DNA from 2 places in the Thiomonas sp. X19 genome. Region 1 is predicted to be linked to the other one. Evidence: riboswitches for the same ligand, from Rfam matches in the RefSeq annotation. Region 1 holds a riboswitch; the other holds the start of a gene.
The links. A riboswitch is a leader RNA that binds a small molecule or an ion and turns the genes downstream of it on or off. The one in region 1 is predicted to bind thiamine pyrophosphate.
Positions count from the first base shown of each region.

Region 2: linked by a shared signal. The riboswitch ahead of THIX_RS16255 (thiazole synthase) and the one ahead of thiC (phosphomethylpyrimidine synthase ThiC) in region 1 are both predicted to bind thiamine pyrophosphate.

Region 1 covers NZ_LT605203.1:1,572,954-1,577,693, reverse strand. Annotated here, with positions in the region: gene THIX_RS07395 (FAD-dependent oxidoreductase) at 1-707, opposite strand, end outside; gene thiC (phosphomethylpyrimidine synthase ThiC) at 704-2,578, opposite strand; TPP riboswitch at 2,611-2,726, opposite strand; gene THIX_RS07385 (DUF924 family protein) at 2,798-3,418, opposite strand; gene nhaA (Na+/H+ antiporter NhaA) at 3,429-4,598, opposite strand; gene ppa (inorganic diphosphatase) at 4,682-4,740, opposite strand, start outside.
Region 2 covers NZ_LT605203.1:3,371,569-3,376,308, reverse strand. Annotated here, with positions in the region: gene THIX_RS16265 (FCD domain-containing protein) at 1-592, shown strand, start outside; gene THIX_RS16260 (D-amino acid dehydrogenase) at 692-1,951, shown strand; TPP riboswitch at 2,066-2,168, shown strand; gene THIX_RS16255 (thiazole synthase) at 2,525-3,352, shown strand; gene ipdC (indolepyruvate/phenylpyruvate decarboxylase) at 3,468-4,740, opposite strand, start outside.

The DNA.
Region 1 (4,740 bases):
ACGACGTCGATCGCCGCGCCCTCGTGCCAGGCGCCGCCGCAGGCGGCCAGGCCGGCGTCGAGCGCGGCGGCCAGGGCGGCATAGAGCTGGTCGTTGGCGAGCTGGCCTTCCTGCGGCAGGTAGAGGCCCTGCGTGAAGCGCGCGGCGAGCAGGGGTTCGAGCGCGGAAATCTGCTTGCCGCCCAGCGCCTGCATCGACGCGTCCTCGCCACCTGCCGGCAGGTGCGCGCGCAGCAGCGCGGTGTAATGGTCGAGCGCGCCACGGTCGGCGGCGTGCGCCACGACCAGCGTGCCCTCGCGGCGGAAATACACCTCGCGCCCGGTCTGCGCGTGCAGCTCGGCCAGCCACTGCGGCCAGATGGACAGCGACGCCACGCCCAGGGCGTGGATGCCCGCGTCGGCCGCCGCAAGCTCGGCGGTGGGCGAGAGCATGGCCGCGGCGGTGGGTCCGGCGCTGCTGCGGTCGGCACGGGCGTGGGCGTCGAACAGCTCGACGACATAGCCCGCGCGCAGCAGGCGCCAGGCCAGCAACCGGCCAGCGAGTCCCGCGCCGGCGATGCCGATGCGGGGCGCATCCCCCTCCCGACCTCCCCCACCCGCGGGGGAGGTGAGAACCGCGCTGCGCGAAGCAGGCTCCCGCACTCCCTCCCCACCCTGGGGGGAGGGTTGGGGAGGGAAGGCATCGGCGCGGCCCGGCGTGGCGTTCACAGATAGATCTCGCTTCCAGTCTTGCGGAACTCCTCGGCCTTGCGCGCCAGTTCCTGCTTGAGGTCGCCCGCCGCCACCTGGCTTTGCGCCGCGGCGCGGATGTCCTGGCTGATTTTCATCGAGCAGAACTTGGGGCCGCACATGGAGCAGAAATGCGCCGTCTTGGCCGCTTCCTTGGGCAGGGTCTCGTCGTGGAAGGCGCGCGCGGTGTCGGGGTCGAGCGCGAGGCGGAACTGGTCTTCCCAGCGGAACTCGAAGCGGGCGCGGGAAATGGCGTTGTCCCACAGCTGCGCGCCGGGATAGCCCTTGGCGAGGTCGGAGGCGTGGGCGGCGATCTTGTAGGCGATCAGCCCCTGCTTGACGTCGTTGCGGTCGGGCAGCCCGAGGTGCTCCTTGGGCGTGACGTAACACAGCATGGCGGTGCCGGCCCAGCCGATGTTGGCCGCGCCGATGGCGCTGGTGATGTGGTCGTAGCCGGGCGCGATGTCGGTGGTCAGCGGACCCAGGGTGTAGAACGGCGCCTCGAAGCAGTGCTTGAGTTCCTCCTCCACGTTGACCGCCACCATGTGCAGTGGCACGTGGCCGGGACCTTCGATCATCACCTGCACGTCGTGCTTCCAGGCGATCTGCGTCAGCTCGCCGAGGGTGTGCAGCTCGCTGAACTGCGCCTCGTCGTTGGCGTCGGCAATGGAGCCGGGGCGCAGGCCGTCGCCCAGCGAGAAGGTGACGTCGTAGGCCTTCATGATGTCGCAGATCTCTTCGAACTGCGTGTAGAGGAAGTTCTCCTGGTGATGCGCCAGGCACCACTTGGCCATGATGGAGCCGCCGCGCGAAACGATGCCGGTCATGCGGTTGGCCGTCAGCGGCACGTAGCGCAGCAGCACGCCGGCATGGATGGTGAAGTAGTCCACGCCCTGCTCGGCCTGCTCGACGAGCGTGTCGCGGAACAGCTCCCAGGTGAGATCCTCGGCCACGCCGTTCACCTTTTCCAGCGCCTGGTAGATGGGCACGGTGCCGATGGGCACGGGGCTGTTGCGCACGATCCATTCGCGGGTTTCGTGGATGTGCTTGCCGGTGGACAGATCCATCACGGTGTCGGCGCCCCAGCGGATGGACCACACCATCTTGTCGACCTCGTCCTCGATGTCGCTGGTGACGGCCGAGTTGCCGATGTTGGCGTTGACCTTGGTGAGGAAGTTGCGGCCGATGATCATCGGCTCGATCTCGGGATGGTTGATGTTGGCCGGGATCACCGCGCGGCCCGCGGCCACTTCCTGGCGCACGAATTCGCCGGAAATCTCATGCCGCATGCCGAACCAGGTGCCGCGGTGCTGGCCGCCGTTCTGCGCCAGGGCGTCGGGCAGCTGCGCGCGCAGCAGGTTCTCGCGCAGCGCGATGTACTCCATCTCGGGCGTGACGATGCCTTGGCGCGCGTAGTGCATCTGGCTGACGTTGGCCCCAAGCTTGGCGCGGCGCGGCGCCGGCGGCTGGGCGAAGCGCAGCGCGGCGGTGGCGGGATCGTGCGCGCGCTGCCGGCCGAAGGTGCTGCTGGGGCCGGAGAGCTGCTCAGTGTCGGCACGTGCGGCAATCCACGCGGCGCGCAGCTTGGGCAAGCCGGCGCGCACGTCGATGGCGGCCTGCGGGTCGGTGTAGGGGCCGGAAGTGTCGTACACCCGCAGCGGCGCGTTTTTCAGCAGGCGCGTGACGGTGGGCGACTCCTGCATCAAGGTGTCGGACAGCGCGATTTCACGCCAGGGCACGCTGACGCCTTGCGGGCCTTCGGTGTAGACCTTGCTCGAGGCCGGAAACGGGGTGCGGGTGATGCGGCTGGACAGGCGCTCGGGATCGACGGCGCGGCGAACTTCGGACATGGTGGCCTCCTGGAGTGGTTGGCCTGCCGAAGCGCATGGGGCGACTTGGTTTCCTACGCGGGGATGGTCCCGATCAGGTTCAGCGGATTTCGCAGTGTTGCGATCTCAGCCAGGCAACTTCCGATGCACGGCACTCCGACAAGCAAAGCCAAGTATAGGCCGCACCAAGTATGCCCTGCGCAACGACCGCGCCAGTCTCGCGGGATTGCACCCCACCGATCAGAACCCCGAACCCGGCTGCCGGAGAAAGACGAGTTCTTCCGGGCTGCTGGCGCGGCCGAGGATGGCGTTGCGATGTGGAAAACGGCCGAAGCGGGCAATGATGGCGTGGTGGCGCTGGGCGAAATCGAGGAAGTCTTCGAAGCGCGCACGGTCGACTTGCGGCGCGGCGTCGCCCAGCGCGGCGAACAAGGCCACCGACTGTTCCTGCACCGCAAGGTCCTCGGCATGCTCGAGCGGCAAATAAACGAACACGCGCTCGATGGGCCACAGGCGCGCATCGTCCCCCGCGTCGACCATCGCCAACGCCTGACGCAGGGCTTGCGGGTCAGTGGCGAAGGCCCGCGGCGTGGCGCGAAACAGATTGCGCGGGCACTGGTCCAGCAGCAGGAGCAGCGCGAGGGCGCCGCGTGGGGAGTTCGTCCAACTCGCCAGCGCACCCGCAGCCGCCTGCAGCTGCAGGGCACCGAAACGGGCGCGGATGTCGGCGTCCACGGCGGCGTCCTTGCCGAACCACAGCGCACGACGCGCCGTCCAGGTGGCTTGGACGTCGTGCGGCGCCTCGCCAAACCAGTAGCGCAGCAGTTCGGCGGCTTTCTCGGGCGGATCGGAATGTGGCATGACGCGAGCCTCAGACAGCGCGGCGGGCGGCCGGGTAGAGCCGGCGCGCAATCAACGCCCCGGCCGCCAGCGCCAGCACCGTGCCCAGCAGCACGCCAATCTTGGCGGCGTCGAATTCCTGCGCATCGGCGTTGAAAGCCAAGCCGGCGATGAACAAGGACATGGTGAAGCCCACACCGCAAAACGCGGCCACCGGGGCCATCAGGCGCCAGGAATAGCCACGCGGCAGGCCGTCGGCCAGCCAGGCCACCATGCCCACGCCCGCAAGAATGCCGACGGGTTTGCCCAGCACCAGCCCCAGCGCCACACCCCAGGTCACCCCATGGCCCAGCAAGGCCAGGGCCGATGCTCCCAACACCACGCCGGCATTGGCCAGCGCGAACAGCGGCAGCACCAGCCAGGAGACGTAGGGTGCGAGCGCATGCTCGACCTTGGCGCCGGCGCCACCCGCGCGGGTCTGCGGCAGCAGCAAGCCGGTGAGCACGCCGGCAACGGTGGCATGAATGCCGGACTTGAGCACGAACAGCCACAGCAGCACGCCGAGCAGCAGATAGGGCCAGGCGCGACGCACGCCGAAGCCTTGCAGCAGCACCATGAGCAGCGCGGTAGCCACCGCGGCGGCCAGCATGGCGCCAGAGATTTGCGCGGTGTAGAACGCGGCGATGATGAGCACCGCGCCAAGATCGTCGAGCACCGCCACCGCGGTGAGGAAAACCCGTGCCTGTGGCGGCAAGCCGCGTGCCAGCAAGGCCATGAGGCCGAGAGCGAAAGCGATGTCGGTGGCAGCGGGAACGGCCCAGCCGCCCAGAGCCGCCGAGTCGCCAAGATTGAGCGCGACGAACACCAGCGCCGGCACCACCATGCCGCCGAGTGCGGCGGCCACCGGCAGCGCGCGGGCACGAGGGTCGGCCAGGGCGCCGAACAACCATTCGCGCTTGATCTCGATGCCCACCTGCAGGAAGAACAGGGCCATGAGCGCATCGTTGATCCACAGCAGATTGCTTTCCACCAGATGCAGCGGGCCGAGATGCACGCCCCAGGTGGTTTGCAGCAGACCCTGCCAGAGGGCGGCCAGCGGGCTGTTCATCAGCACCAGACCGAGCACCGCACTGGCCGCCAGCATCAGGCCGGAGCGGGCGGCGGCGTTGCTGGCGTTGTTCGGTGCAGTGGCGGCACTCATGCCCTTAGGCCCACGATGTGCGCTATGCGCACGTCAAGCCCCCGTCATGTGCCCGTTGCGTGTGCGCGACGGGGCACAAGGCGTCAGCCCTTGGCGTGTTCGCTGTAGCGCTTGGCGCCGGCGCTGATTTCGGCGCGGGCGG
Region 2 (4,740 bases), 1.8 Mb from region 1:
CCAGGGCGGGGGCACGGTCGTGACCGACAGGCTGCAGGCAAGCTTCGTCGATCCGTGGAGAGATATGCTCAGCGGACATCCGACCCTGCAGCACGACCTGTTGGAATTCCGGCACATGCTGGAAAGCCAGGCCGCGCTATTGGCGTCGGAACGTGCCAATGATTTCGACCTGAAACGCATCGGTGTGGCGTTCGATGCGTTGGAGTTGGCCTATGAGCAAGACGACCTTCAGGCTTGCATCAAAAATGATGTTGAATTTCACCAAGCGATCGCCGAAGCATCCCATAACGTCCTGATCGCGCATCTCAGTGCAAGCCTGCATCGACTGATTCAGGATCATGTGGAAAAAAATCTGCGCTACCTGCATGCCCACCCCGAGAAGTGGCAGCAGTTGCGCGAGCAACACCGGGACATCTGGGAGAAAATGCGCGCCCGCAGTTCGCAAGCCGCAGCGCTGGCCGCAAGGCAGCATATTGCTTTTGTGCAGAAAAACATGTCCGAAACTGCGCTGGAAGAATTGCGCATTGAAAGCGCCAAGCGTCGCATTCAAACGGGGTCTCTTTCGCCGTCGGACCATGGAGCCGGCTCGTAGCATCCGAGCGGGCTGGCCTTCGCTCCGGTCAGCGCAGTGGCTTGGACCTGGCTCGCCGGGGCGCGTTTCCTCGCAAGCAGATTTTCCTAGGGACATCCGATGAAAGTGATCGTTCTCGGCGCCGGTCTGATCGGCATCGCATCGGCGTACTTCCTGCGTCAGCAGGGTCACGAGGTCACGGTGGTCGACCGCCAGGCCAAACCAGCCGCGGAAACCAGCTTTGCCAACGGGGGCCAGATTTCCGTGAGCAACGCCGAGCCATGGGCCAACCCGAGTGCGCCATTACAACTGTTGAAGTGGCTCGGAAGGGCGGATGCTCCGCTGCGGTTCCGCTTGCGCATGGACCCGAGGCAGTGGCGCTGGGGCATGCAGTTCCTGGCGGAATGTCGACCGGGGCGTACGAGTCGCAATACGGCGCAGCTGATTCGCCTCGGCACCTACAGCCGTGAGGTGCTGCGGCAACTCCGCCAGGAGCGCGGTATCGCCTATGACCACCGCGCACAGGGCATTCTCCATTTCTACACAAGCCGCAAGGCATTTGAAAACGTGGCGATTGCTGCAGCCCGGATGCGTGCCTTGGGCTGTGATCGACGCGTCATTTCCGCCGACGAGGCCGTGCGCATCGAGCCCGCGCTGGGGCATACCGGCGCCAAGCTCGTCGGAGCCACGTTCACCGCCGAGGACGAGTCGGGAGATGCGAACTGTTTTGCCCGCGAGCTCGCCGGGCGCTGCGAAGACGACGGCGTGCAGTTCTTGATGAGCCACACCGTCACTGCGCTGCATGAAGCGGGAGGGCAGATCGACCACGTTGAGGCGACCGACGAGGATGGCCGCTTTCAATGCATACGCGGCGATGCCTACGTGCTCGCGATGGGAAGTACGAGCGCCTTGCTCGCCAAGCCGCTGGGCATCGAGCTTCCCATCTATCCGCTCAAGGGCTACTCGGTGACCATGCCGGTGAAGGACCCCGCGATGGCGCACCAGGTTTCGTTGAGCGACGATGCCTGCAAACTCGTGTTTTCGCGCCTTGGCAATCGCTTGCGCATCGCAGGTACGGCCGAGTTGAATGGCTATGAGCGAAACCTTGACCGTAAGCGCTGCGAGGCCATCCTCGAACGGGTCGAGGAACTCTTTCCGGGCGCGGGAGACGGCGCGCAAGCGCGGTTCTGGACCGGCCTGCGCCCGGCGACACCGGGCAACGTCCCCATCATCGGGCGCAGTCGCCTGCGCAATCTCTTTCTCAATACCGGCCACGGCAGCCTGGGCTGGACCCTGTCTTGCGGCTCAGGCAAGAGCATCGCGCGCATCATCAGCGGGCTCGAGCCAGAAGCCGATTTCTCGTTCGTCGGCGGCGCATAGCGCATTCGAGCAAACGACCTGGGGCCCCACTTGGTTGGGCGAATCTTGTGCGGTCTTCGACACGCGCATCGACGGCTGGTCGCATTGACGGCCATGCCGTCTTGTGCCAGAATTTCCACTGCTCCGGGGTGCACGAATCGACGCGCTGAGATGGTCAAACCAAACCCGCGAACTTGAACCGGTTAGTCCCGGCGGAAGGAGAGCTTGGATTCCAGGCTGGCGGCGCCCCGAAAGCGCCAGTCGCCTGGGGCACCCTCCGAACACTCAGTTGCATCACGATCGAAGGGGGCTTGACATGCATGCGGATGGCAGTTTGCTCACACACAGCTTGCCGACGTACAGCCCGACTCCCGCACAGCCCCAAACCTATCTTGCAAGCTCGCGCTCCGAGACGGCCGAGCGTGCATGCGCGGGCGAATGCTTGGCCCATGCCGCACGCCAGCGATGTCCGGGCGTTGGCACGACGCCACCACAGGCACGGCAGCCCGGCACCCCTGCGCAGGGTCGCTGTAGGCGACCTCATTCTCTTTTTTAGACCCACCGTCAGACTTGAACTGACAAAGGACTCAAGCCATGTATCGAGAATCAACGACTGGCGCTGACGCTGGTTGGAGTGTCGCGGGCGTCAAGCTCGAGAGCCGATTCCTGTTGGGCAGCGCCAGCTACCCATCGCCGCAGGCCCTGAGCGATTCGATTCGCGCCTCCGGCGCGCAGGTCGTGACCGTCGGTCTCAAACGGGTTCTTGCTGCGCAGGAAAGCGATGGCTTCGTCGCCGCCCTGCGCGAGACCCTGGAGACATGTGGCGCACGTTTGCTGCCCAATACCGCCGGGTGTTACAGCGCGCGCGATGCGATCGAAATGGCGCACATGGCACGCGAGCTCTATCAGACCCATTGGGTCAAGCTCGAAGTGATCGGCGAGGAGCACACCCTGCAGCCCGATCCCGTCGAACTCGTGGAAGCCGCGCGCGTGCTGGTGCGTGAGGGTTTTGTCGTCTGGCCCTACTGCACGGATGACCTGTTGACCTGTCGGCGCCTGCTTGACGCGGGCTGCGAGGTGCTGATGCCCTGGGGCGCGCCCATCGGTTCAGGACAGGGCTTGCTCAACCCGTTCGCACTGCGCACGCTGCGCGAACGTCTGCCGGATGCCACCCTGATCGTGGACGCCGGCCTCGGTACGCCTTCGCATGCCGCACAAGCCATGGAGATGGGGTTCGATGCCGTGCTGCTGTGCTCGGCGGTGTCGCGCTCGCGCGATCCGGTCGAGATGGCGCGAGCCTTCGCGCTGGCGATTGAGGCAGGACGCCGGGCTTGGCGAGCTGGCGCCATCGCCAAGCACGATCGCGCAATCCCGAGCACACCGACCGGCGCGAGATCCCAGAATCCTCGACCCTGCGTTTAGGCCTACGCTGAACAAGCCTCTCGTGCGCATCGCGGAGGTTTGTTCAGCATCGTCCAAGGCCAGGCCACCCGCGGCGCAGTGGTTCGGCAGCATGGCTTTGGCCGGTTGATGAGTTCTACCCAGCCGGTGCCGACAACCGCCGCACAGCGTGCACATACCGCTCCAGCGTTGGTGACAGCGCCCCCGGTGCCAGTCGAATGTCCAGCAACTGAAAACGTCCTCGCGTGGCATGGGCATGCTCGAGCGCATTTTTGAGTTCCAGGCGCGTGCGCACCACAACGCCGTCACCCCCCATGCCAGTCGCCATCGACGCAAAGTCCCACGTCGGCAATGCGGTGAAGCGAGCGCCAGGCTCGAACACCTGGAGCATTTCCCATGCCGAGTTATTGAAGACTAGAACGATGGGATCCCATCCATAGTGGCAGGCATTGCCCAATTCCCACCCTGTCATTTGAAAGGCACCGTCACCGACCAGAATGATGGGGCGCTGCCCCGTGGACGCCTGCAGGCCCAGCCCTGCCGGCACGCCATAGCCCATGGTCGCGTAGTAGCCTGGGGCGATGAGTTCGGTCGGCCCGATGTCCATGGCCGTGAACAGGCAATCCCCGACATCGCTGGCAAGCGGCATCGCGCCATGCCGTTGCATCAACGAGTTGACGGCAGCAGCAATGTCGAGCGGGTTGACTGGCGCGTCTTCAGCGTCTTCTGCGGGGAGTGAAAAAACCTCCGAGCGCTGTTCGGCCCGCTGGACCTGCGCGGCCGGTACCCGCTCCAGCAGGGCATCGATCAGCGCCGCGAGCGGTACGTCAGGGTAGACATGATGCCCCATCACCACACGACCCTCAAGCGCCTGGATGGCGTGCCGAAGATCGATGCGTTGGGCCGACACGGCAAAATTGGTGTCCGACACGATCACGCCGAGCAGCAGCAGCGCATCGGAGTTTTCAACCTCGGTGGCGATGGCCGGGTCTCCAGCCAGACCCAGATAGGTGCCGCGCAGAGGAACCTCGGCTCCGGTCAACAAACCGCGCCCCATGAAACTGGTCACCACGGGAATCCCCAGTCTGCGCGTGAGTTCGGCCACGCGGGATTCCAGCGCGTAGCGCCGCACTTCCACGCCAACCATCAGGACGGGGTGTTGTGCGCCTTGCAGGCGCGATAGCAGTTCATCGGCGCAGGTGGCCAGAGCCTCCGCATCATGCTTGGGCCAGGGGAGGGTGGGTACTGCCTCGCAGATCCGTCCAGGCATGTCCCGCGGTATCTCGATGTAGACGGGACGTGATGCGCGCAGTGCTGTGTCGAGCACCCGTGCAATGTGTTGCGGCGCGGTGGACGGATCATCCAACCTGGCACGATCGACGGTTATTTCCTGATAAATCTTCCACTGC